Regions from separate parts of the Streptomyces sp. NPDC056486 genome, predicted to be linked through region 1. Evidence: riboswitches for the same ligand, from Rfam matches in the RefSeq annotation. Region 1 holds a riboswitch; the other holds the start of a gene.
The links. Region 1 has a riboswitch for glycine ahead of gcvT (glycine cleavage system aminomethyltransferase GcvT). Riboswitches for the same ligand answer to the same signal wherever they lie in the genome.
Positions count from the first base shown of each region.

Region 2: it holds a riboswitch for glycine, as region 1 does, so the genes downstream of both, gcvP (aminomethyl-transferring glycine dehydrogenase) here and gcvT (glycine cleavage system aminomethyltransferase GcvT) in region 1, are expected to answer to the same signal.

Region 1 is NZ_JBHTSF010000232.1:4,552-8,962, forward strand. It holds gene ACFQ7F_RS42950 (enhanced serine sensitivity protein SseB) at 1-628, opposite strand, end outside; gene ACFQ7F_RS42955 (AAA family ATPase) at 689-1,363, opposite strand; glycine riboswitch at 1,517-1,622, shown strand; gene gcvT (glycine cleavage system aminomethyltransferase GcvT) at 1,788-2,930, shown strand; gene gcvH (glycine cleavage system protein GcvH) at 3,020-3,397, shown strand; gene glyA (serine hydroxymethyltransferase) at 3,418-4,411, shown strand, end outside.
Region 2 is NZ_JBHTSF010000157.1:8,451-12,861, reverse strand. It holds gene gcvP (aminomethyl-transferring glycine dehydrogenase) at 1-1,748, opposite strand, end outside; glycine riboswitch at 1,946-2,043, opposite strand; gene ACFQ7F_RS37755 (PRC-barrel domain-containing protein) at 2,188-2,568, shown strand; gene ACFQ7F_RS37750 (DNA polymerase IV) at 2,607-4,037, opposite strand; gene ACFQ7F_RS37745 (MerR family transcriptional regulator) at 4,134-4,411, opposite strand, start outside.

The DNA.
Region 1 (4,411 bases):
TGCCCTCCCAGGAGGTCAGTTCGACGCCGATGAACAGCGTGGGCTCCTCGCCCTCGACGCTCGCCAGGCAGCGGCGGGCGTTCAGGACGACGCCGGTGGCCTCGAACTCGCGGGCGGCGGCGGACAGGAAGTCCACCGGGTCCTGCTGCCAGTCCGGTTCGAAGAGCCGTACGCGGCCGCCGGTCGCGGGGCCGTCGAGCGGGGTGCGTCCGGCCCGGCAGAGTTCGGCGACGGCGGGCGGCGGCAGCGGGACCCCGACCGTGCCGTCCGGGTTGACCGCGATGCCCAGCTGCGGGGGAAGGCCGCGCGCGAACTCCACGGCGGGCGCCACGGTGCAGCCCATCCGGCCGCCGGTGACCTGCTGGAACTGCTGCTCGGAGCTGAAGACGGGGACGAAGGCCTGGCCCTCGATCTCCAGCGTGGGCAGGTCGAGGGTGCCGCTGTCAGGACCGCCGCCGCTCGGCAGCGGGACCCAGACGTGGCTGCGGCCGAGCACCTCGACGATGCGGGCCCCCGCGGACGCCTGAGGCGCCCCGGGCATGCCGAGCGATGCCGCGAGCACCTCTTCGAGTTCGTTGCCCGGCCATCCTCCGTACGGATGTGCGTGCGCCTGCGCCGGAATATCCATCTGCCCAACCCCTGCCCTGTCCCGCTCTGCCTGCGGCACGACCCTAACGCGGCGGGCGGCTCAGCCCCCGAAGCCGATCCCGCGCAGAACGCTCGCGGCTGTCCGGTCGAGCAGGATCGCGGAGCCGCAGCCGCGCGGCAGATCGCCCCGCTCGGCGGCGCCGACCAGGCTGCCGACGGTCCTGCGGTGCCGCGCGAAGGCGTACCGCGACACGCCGCGCCCGCGCGAGAGCTGCCCCTCTATGGCGGTGTCCGGCGGCACGTCGAGCAGCAGCAGGTGCAGCGTCGTGCCGCGCCGCGCCGCCTCGCGGGCCAGCCAGCGGCGCACCCATGTCTGGGTGCCGCAGTCGTGCACCACGATCCCCTCGCCCGACCGCAGGGCCGCTCGCAGCCCCGCATAGTGCGCGAGGCGGACCAGGGGGCGGTAGACGGCGTACGGCAGCAGGGCCGGCATGCGCAGGGCCCAGCGGTCGCGGGTGTCCTGCGAGTCGATGCGCGGGCCCGCGACGGCCCTGCGCATCAGGGTGGACTTGCCGCTGCCCGGCAGTCCGGAGACGACGATCAGATCGCCCGCGCCGAACGTGAGGCGGTGCGGGCTGTGGCCGGTCCGCTGCCTCAGGTCGCGGACGACGACCGCAGGCAGGGCGCCGCAGCTCTCCCTGGTGGGGGCGGCGGCCTGTTTGGGCAGGGCCACCCCCGTGTTGGTCGCGTAGACACTGGCCTTGCGCACCGTGATCGGCCTCCCCTAAGCGGTCACGTAACTGCTTACCGCAGCTTCCCCGGCAAGTGTAAAGAGAAGGTAATGCGGCACAACAGCATTACTCCACCGGGACTGCCCTGTGACGCGGGCGCGTGCAATGATGTGCCCGCAAACTCCATACAGGCCGCTTGAATCCGCGCGGGAGAGTTCCCGGTCACCGTCGTACGACGCACCGGGGCGCCGAAGGAGCAAGTCCCTCCCTTGAATCTCTCAGGCCCCGTACCGCGCGGGCGAGGCACATCTGAAAAGCGGGTCGCCTCGGCGGCTCCACCCAAGGTGCAAGTCATGACCCCCTGATACAGACGTATGACGTATACGGACGGGTCGTGGTGAACCTCTCAGGTTCCGATGACAGATGGGGAGGATCGACCTCGCCCGTCATGCCCTGGGAGTTCCCCGTATGAGTACCGCCCCCCGTCTGACTGCCCTCGATGCCGTGCATCGCGCGCTCGGCGCGACCATGACCGACTTCGCGGGCTGGGACATGCCGCTCCGGTACGCCAGCGAGCGCGACGAGCACATCGCCGTCCGCACCAAGGCCGGTCTCTTCGACCTCTCCCACATGGGCGAGATCACGGTCACAGGCCCCGAGGCCGTGGACTTCCTGAACTTCGCGCTCGTCGGCAACATCGGCTCCATCGGTGTCGGCCGCGCCCGCTACACGATGATCTGTGCCGAGGACGGCGGGATCCTGGACGACCTGATCGTCTACCGCCTCGGTGCGGCCGAGGCGCCCGAGTACATGGTCGTCGCCAACGCGTCGAACGCGCAGACCGTGCTCGACGCGCTCACCGCCCGCGCCGACGGCTTCGACGCCGAGGTCCGTGACGACCGCGACGCGTACGCGCTGCTCGCCGTCCAGGGTCCCGAGTCCCCCGGCATCCTGAAGTCACTCACGGATGCCGACCTGGACGGCCTGAAGTACTACGCGGGCCTGCCGGGCACGGTCGCGGGAGTGTCCGCGCTCATCGCCCGCACGGGCTACACCGGCGAGGACGGCTTCGAGCTCTTCGTGTCGCCCGGCGACGCCGAGAAGCTCTGGAACGCGCTCATGGAGGCGGGCGAGCACGTCGGCCTCGTCCCGGCGGGGCTCTCCTGCCGCGACACGCTCCGCCTGGAGGCGGGCATGCCGCTGTACGGGCACGAGCTGACCGCGGACCTCACGCCCTTCGACGCGGGCCTCGGCCGGGTCGTGAAGTTCGAGAAGACCTCGCAGTCCGACACCTTCGTGGGGCGCGCGGCGCTCGCGGCCGCCGCCGAGCGCGCCGAGACCGCTCCCCCGCGCAAGCTGGTGGGCCTGATCGCCGAGGGCCGCCGCGTACCGCGCGCGGGCTTCGCCGTGGTCGCCGACGGCAAGGTCATCGGCGAGGTCACCTCCGGGGCGCCGTCCCCGACGCTCGGCAAGCCGATCGCCATCGCGTACGTGGACGTGGCGCACGCGGCCCCGGGCACCGCGTCTTCATCGGGGATCGGCGTGGACATCCGGGGCACGCACGAGCCGTACGAGGTCGTGGCTCTGCCGTTCTACAAGCGCCAGAAGTGACACTTCCGTCTCTGTGGTAAGCCGGAAGTGACCCCACGCACATCATTCCCGTTCCGCAGCACCCACCCGCGTACAGGAGAATTCAGGTCATGAGCAACCCCCAGCAGCTGCGTTACAGCAAGGAGCACGAGTGGCTTTCGGCCACCGAGGACGGTGTGGCGACGATCGGCATCACGGAGTTCGCGGCCAACGCGCTCGGTGACGTCGTCTACGCCCAGCTCCCTGCGGTCGGCGAGACCGTGACCGCGGGCGAGACCTGCGGCGAGCTCGAGTCGACGAAGTCCGTCAGCGACCTGTACTCCCCCGTGACCGGTGAGGTCACCGAGGCGAACCAGGACGTCGTGGACGACCCGTCGCTGGTGAACTCCGCTCCCTTCGAGGGCGGCTGGCTGTTCAAGGTACGGATCTCGGATGAGCCTCAGGACCTGCTCTCCGCGGCCGAATACACCGAGCTCGCAGGCAACTAAAGACCCTTAGGGACCACCTGATGTCGCTTCTCAACACCCCTCTCCACGAGCTGGACCCGGACGTCGCCGCCGCCGTCGACGCCGAGCTCCACCGTCAGCAGTCCACCCTGGAAATGATCGCCTCGGAGAACTTCGCTCCCGTCGCCGTCATGGAGGCCCAGGGCACGGTCCTCACCAACAAGTACGCCGAGGGCTACCCCGGCCGCCGCTACTACGGCGGCTGCGAGCACGTCGACGTCGCCGAGCAGATCGCGATCGACCGGCTCAAGGACCTGTTCGGCGCCGAGTACGCCAACGTCCAGCCGCACTCCGGCGCCTCCGCCAACCAGGCCGCCCTCTTCGCGATCGCCAAGCCCGGCGACACGATCCTCGGCCTCGACCTGGCGCACGGCGGCCACCTCACGCACGGCATGCGCCTCAACTTCTCGGGCAAGCAGTTCAACGTGGTCCCGTACCACGTCGACGAGGCCGGTCTGATCGACATGGCCGAGGTCGAGCGCCTGGCCAAGGAGAGCAGCCCCAAGGTGATCATCGCGGGCTGGTCCGCCTACCCGCGTCAGCTGGACTTCGCCGAGTTCCGCCGGATCGCCGACGAGGTCGGCGCGTACCTGTGGGTCGACATGGCGCACTTCGCCGGGCTCGTCGCCGCAGGGCTTCACCCCAACCCGGTGCCGTTCGCGGACGTGGTCACCTCCACCACGCACAAGACGCTCGGCGGCCCGCGCGGCGGCATCATCCTGGCCCGCAGCAAGGAGTTCGCGAAGAAGCTGAACTCCGCGGTCTTCCCCGGCTTCCAGGGCGGCCCCCTGGAGCACGTGATCGCGGCCAAGGCCGTCTCCTTCAAGGTCGCGGCCACCGAGGAGTTCAAGGAGCGCCAGCAGCGCACCCTGGACGGCGCCCGCATCCTGGCCGAGCGCCTGGTGCAGGACGACGCGAAGGCCGTCGGTGTCGACGTCCTGTCCGGCGGCACGGACGTGCACCTGGTCCTGGTGGACCTGCGCAACTCCGAGCTCG
Region 2 (4,411 bases), on a different contig from region 1:
AGCAGTCCGGCCAGCTCGCCCTGCGAACCGGCGTTGGGCTGCAGCGAGACCTTGTCGTACCCGGTGACCTCGGCGAGCCGCTCCTCCAGCTCACGGATGAGCGTCAGATAGCCCTGCGCCTGCTGGGCGGGCGCGAAGGGGTGCAGCTGCCCGAACTCGGGCCAGGTGACCGGCTCCATCTCCGTGGTCGCGTTGAGCTTCATGGTGCAGGAGCCCAGCGGGATCATGCCGCGGTCGAGCGCGTAGTCGCGGTCGGCCAGCTTGCGCAGGTAACGCAGCATGGCGGTCTCGGAGCGGTACTGGTGGAAGACGGGATGCGTGAGGTACTCGTCCTCGCGCAGCAGACCGGCCGGGAGCGTGTCCTCGGTCTCCGCGTCGAGCGCCTCGACGTCCGCCTCGACCTTGAACGCCGTCCAGATCGCGGTGAGTTGCTTGCGCGTGGTGGTCTCGTCACAGGCCAGGGAGACGTGGTCGGAGTCGATCTGGTGGATGTTGACGCCACCCTCGCGGGCCGCGGCGACGAGCTCATCGGCCCTGCCGGGCACCCGCACGGTCAGGGTGTCGAAGTACGCGCCGTGCACGACCTCGACGCCGCCCGCGGTGAGCCCGGCCGCGAGCACGGTCGCGTAGCGGTGGGTACGGCGCGCGATGGACTTGAGGCCATCGGGCCCGTGGTAGACGGCGTACATTCCGGCCATCACGGCGAGCAGCACCTGAGCGGTACAGATGTTGCTGGTGGCCTTCTCGCGGCGGATGTGCTGCTCACGGGTCTGCAGCGCGAGCCGGTAGGCCTTGTTGCCGTCCGCGTCGACGGAGACTCCGACGAGCCGCCCCGGCAGGCTGCGCGCGAACTTCTCGCGCACCGCCATGTAGCCGGCGTGCGGGCCGCCGAAGCCCATCGGTACACCGAAGCGCTGTGTGGTGCCGACGGCGATGTCGGCGCCGAGCTCACCGGGCGAGGTGAGCAGCGTCAGGGCAAGGAGGTCGGCGGCCACGGAGACGATGGCACCGATCTCGTGCGCCTGCTCGATGAGGGGCTTTATGTCGCGTACGGCACCGGAGGCGCCCGGGTACTGGATCAGTACGCCGACGACACCGCGCTCGGCGACCTCGGCCGGGATGCCCTCGCTCAGATCGGCGACGACGACCTCGACACCGGTCGGCTCGGCCCGGGTCTGGATGACGGCGATGGTCTGCGGCAGCGCGTCGGCGTCGACGAGGAAGACACCGTTCTTGACCTTGCCCACGCGCCGCGACAGGGCCATGGCCTCGGCGGCGGCGGTCCCCTCGTCGAGCAGCGAGGCACCGGAGGTGGGCAGCCCGGTCAGCTCGGCGACGACGGTCTGGAAGTTGAGCAGGGCCTCGAGGCGTCCCTGGGAGATCTCCGGCTGGTACGGCGTGTACGCGGTGTACCACGCCGGGTTCTCCATGACGTTCCGCAGAATCACCGGCGGAGTGAAGGTCCCGTAGTACCCGAGGCCGATCATCGAGTCGAGAACCTGGTTGCGGTCCGCGAGGGAGCGCAGCTCGGCCAGGACCTCGGCCTCGGTGCGCGCCCCGGGCAGGTTCAGCGCCTCGGCGTTCTTGATGACATCCGGCACGGCGGCGGCGGTCAGCTCGTCGAGCGAGCCGTATCCGACCTGCGCGAGCATCTTGGCCCGTGCTTCGACATCGGGACCGATGTGCCGCTGCTCGAAGGGGATGCCCTGCTCGAGTTGCGAAAGCGGGATGCGAGGGGTGGCGGTCATTGCGGAGGCCTCCTGGTCTGACGCGACCTGCGAGGGGCACCACGGCACGGGTACCCGGACGGCCTCCCCCTCTGTCATCTCAACCTGAGAGTTTCACCGGTCCACGCCCCTCAAGAGGAGCCGTCCCGGCTTTCACCGTCGGTGAGGAAGGGTTTCGAACGTGCCCGCCCGACGCCCGCCCTACTTTCCAGAGTGACCTCGTCCGTGCGGTACAGGGGCCTGAGAGATTCCGGGGAGGAGTTGCTCCTTCGGCGCCTCCGGTGTCTCCACCGGAGAGCTCTCCCGCACGGGGTCAGCAGCCATGCGCCAGCCTACCAGCGAGGACTGCGGCCGATCCCTCGAGTGGCCGCCTGCCCCGAAGTGCTCTTTCGTAGTGATTACGAACGAACAAGGATGAGTTGTGCCCCACTTCGACAAGCCTCGACCAGTTGGAGGGCCCGTGCAGACCGATATCGATCCGCGCAACCTGATCGGCCGGAAGGCGTTCGACCGGAACGGGGCCAAGATCGGCACGATCGACGAGGTCTATCTCGACGACGCCACCGGCGCCCCGGAGTGGGCGGCCATACGCACGGGGCTTTTCAGCCGGGACGCGTTCGTACCCCTGGAGCCCAGCGAGCTCACGAGCGACGGCACCCTGCGCATCCCCTTCGAGCGCTCCCTGATCAAGGACGCCCCCGATTTCGGCGTGGGCCGCCACCTCTCCCCCGAACAGGAACTGCAGCTCTACCACCACTACGGCCTGGACATCACGCCCCCGCAGGCCCCGCCACCACCGGACCAGGACTTCGGCCACATCGCGGGCCAGGAAGCGCCCTGACCCTCGCCGGTCATCCCGACGACTCGCAGGTACCGGCATCATTGCGGCTCCGGCTCTTCAGAGGCAGCCACCAACGGCAACGGCTCCGCGGGCTCAAGCTCCGGATCATCCGTCCTGAACGTCCGCACCCGCCCCGGCACCGACGATTCCGGCGTCTCGAAACGGACCGTCACCCGCCCCAGGCCACTCCCCTGCACCCACCCGTGCCCGAACTCCGCATGCCGCACATCGTGCCCGGCAGCCCAGCGCCGCTCGGTCGCAACGACCGGCACGACCGAAACCGCCGAAACCACCGGCACCTCCACCGCATCGCCCACGGCCTGGGCCACAGTCTCCCCGGCCGGCTTCCCCTCCGCCTCCAGGGCCTCGGCCGCCTCAGCCTCCAGGGCCTCAGCCGCCTGCGCCTGCGCGAAGAGGTCCTCCTGCGTGTAGTCGGCAAGCCCCGTGACCCCCACCCCGAGAAGCCGCACGCCTCCGGTGGTGTCCACGGCCTCGAGGAGCCGCGCGGCGGCCTCCCGCACCACCCCGGGGTCGTCCGTCGGCCCGCGCAGCGTCTCGGAGCGCGTCAGCGTCGAGAAGTCGAACCGCCGCACCTTCAGGACGATGGTCCGCCCCGAGTGCCCTGCCGCCCGCAGCCGCTCCACACACCGGTCGGCGAGCCGCGCCACCTCACCCCTGACCCGTACCCGGTCATGGATGTCCACGTCGTACGTGTCCTCGACGCTGACCGACTTGGATTCCCGCTCCGCCACCACAGGCCGCTCGTCCCGCGCGAGCGCCATCGCGTACAGGGCGCTCCCGTGCGACTTCCCAAGAAGCCGTACGAGCTCGTCCTCGCCCGCCTCGGCGATCTCCCCCACCGTCGTGATCCCGCCCCGCCGCAGGTGGTCCCCGGTGGCAGGACCGACGCCGGGCAGGGTCCGCACCGACATCGGCGCGAGCAGCTCCCGCTCGGTCCCCGGCACTATCAGGCGCAGGCCGTCCGGCTTGGCCTCCTCCGAGGCGATCTTCGCCAGCATCTTGGACGCGGCGAGCCCGACCGAGCCCGCGAGCCCGGTCACCGCCTTGATGTCCGCGCGCAGCCGCTCGCCCACAACCAGCGCCGATGCCTGGTCGTCGGCCACGCCGCCCGCCTCCAGGTCGACGAACGCCTCATCCAGGCTGAGCGGCTCCACCAGCGGCGACAGCTCCCGAAGGAGCGCCATCACCTGCTCGCTGATCCCGCGGTAGAGGCCGAAGCGCGGCACCAGATAGGCGGCATTGGGCGCAAGACGCCGCGCCTGCCCCATGGGCATCGCCGAGTGAACACCGAACTTGCGCGCTTCGTACGAGGCGGTGGCCACCACACCGCGTGGTCCGAGCCCGCCCACCACCACGGCTTTCCCGCGCAGACTCGGCTTCGCGGCCTGCTCGGCAGACGCGTAGAAGGCATCCATGTCGAGATGCAGAATCGTGGGCGCGGTTCTCACACCCCTGATGCTGCCCTACGCCACTGACAACACCCCGAAAACACCGCCTGGCATCCGAATCCACGTCCGAACCCGGCCGCGGCGCTCACGGCCGCCTCACACGGCCCTGTTGCGCCGCCTCGCGAGCTCATCGGCGGGGTTCTGCCGCAGCAGCGTCTCCCCGGTGTCGATCCGCTCGCCGTGCAGCTGCGAGAGCGCCGCTTCCACATCCCGCCACACGACACCCACGGCGATCCCGAAGACGCCCTGGCCGCCCTGGAGCAGATCGTGGACCTCCTCGGGCGACGTGCACTCGTAGACCGTCGCGCCGTCGCTCATGAGCGTCATCCGCTCCAGGTCCTCGAAACCGCGGTCGCTCAGATGCTGGACCGTGG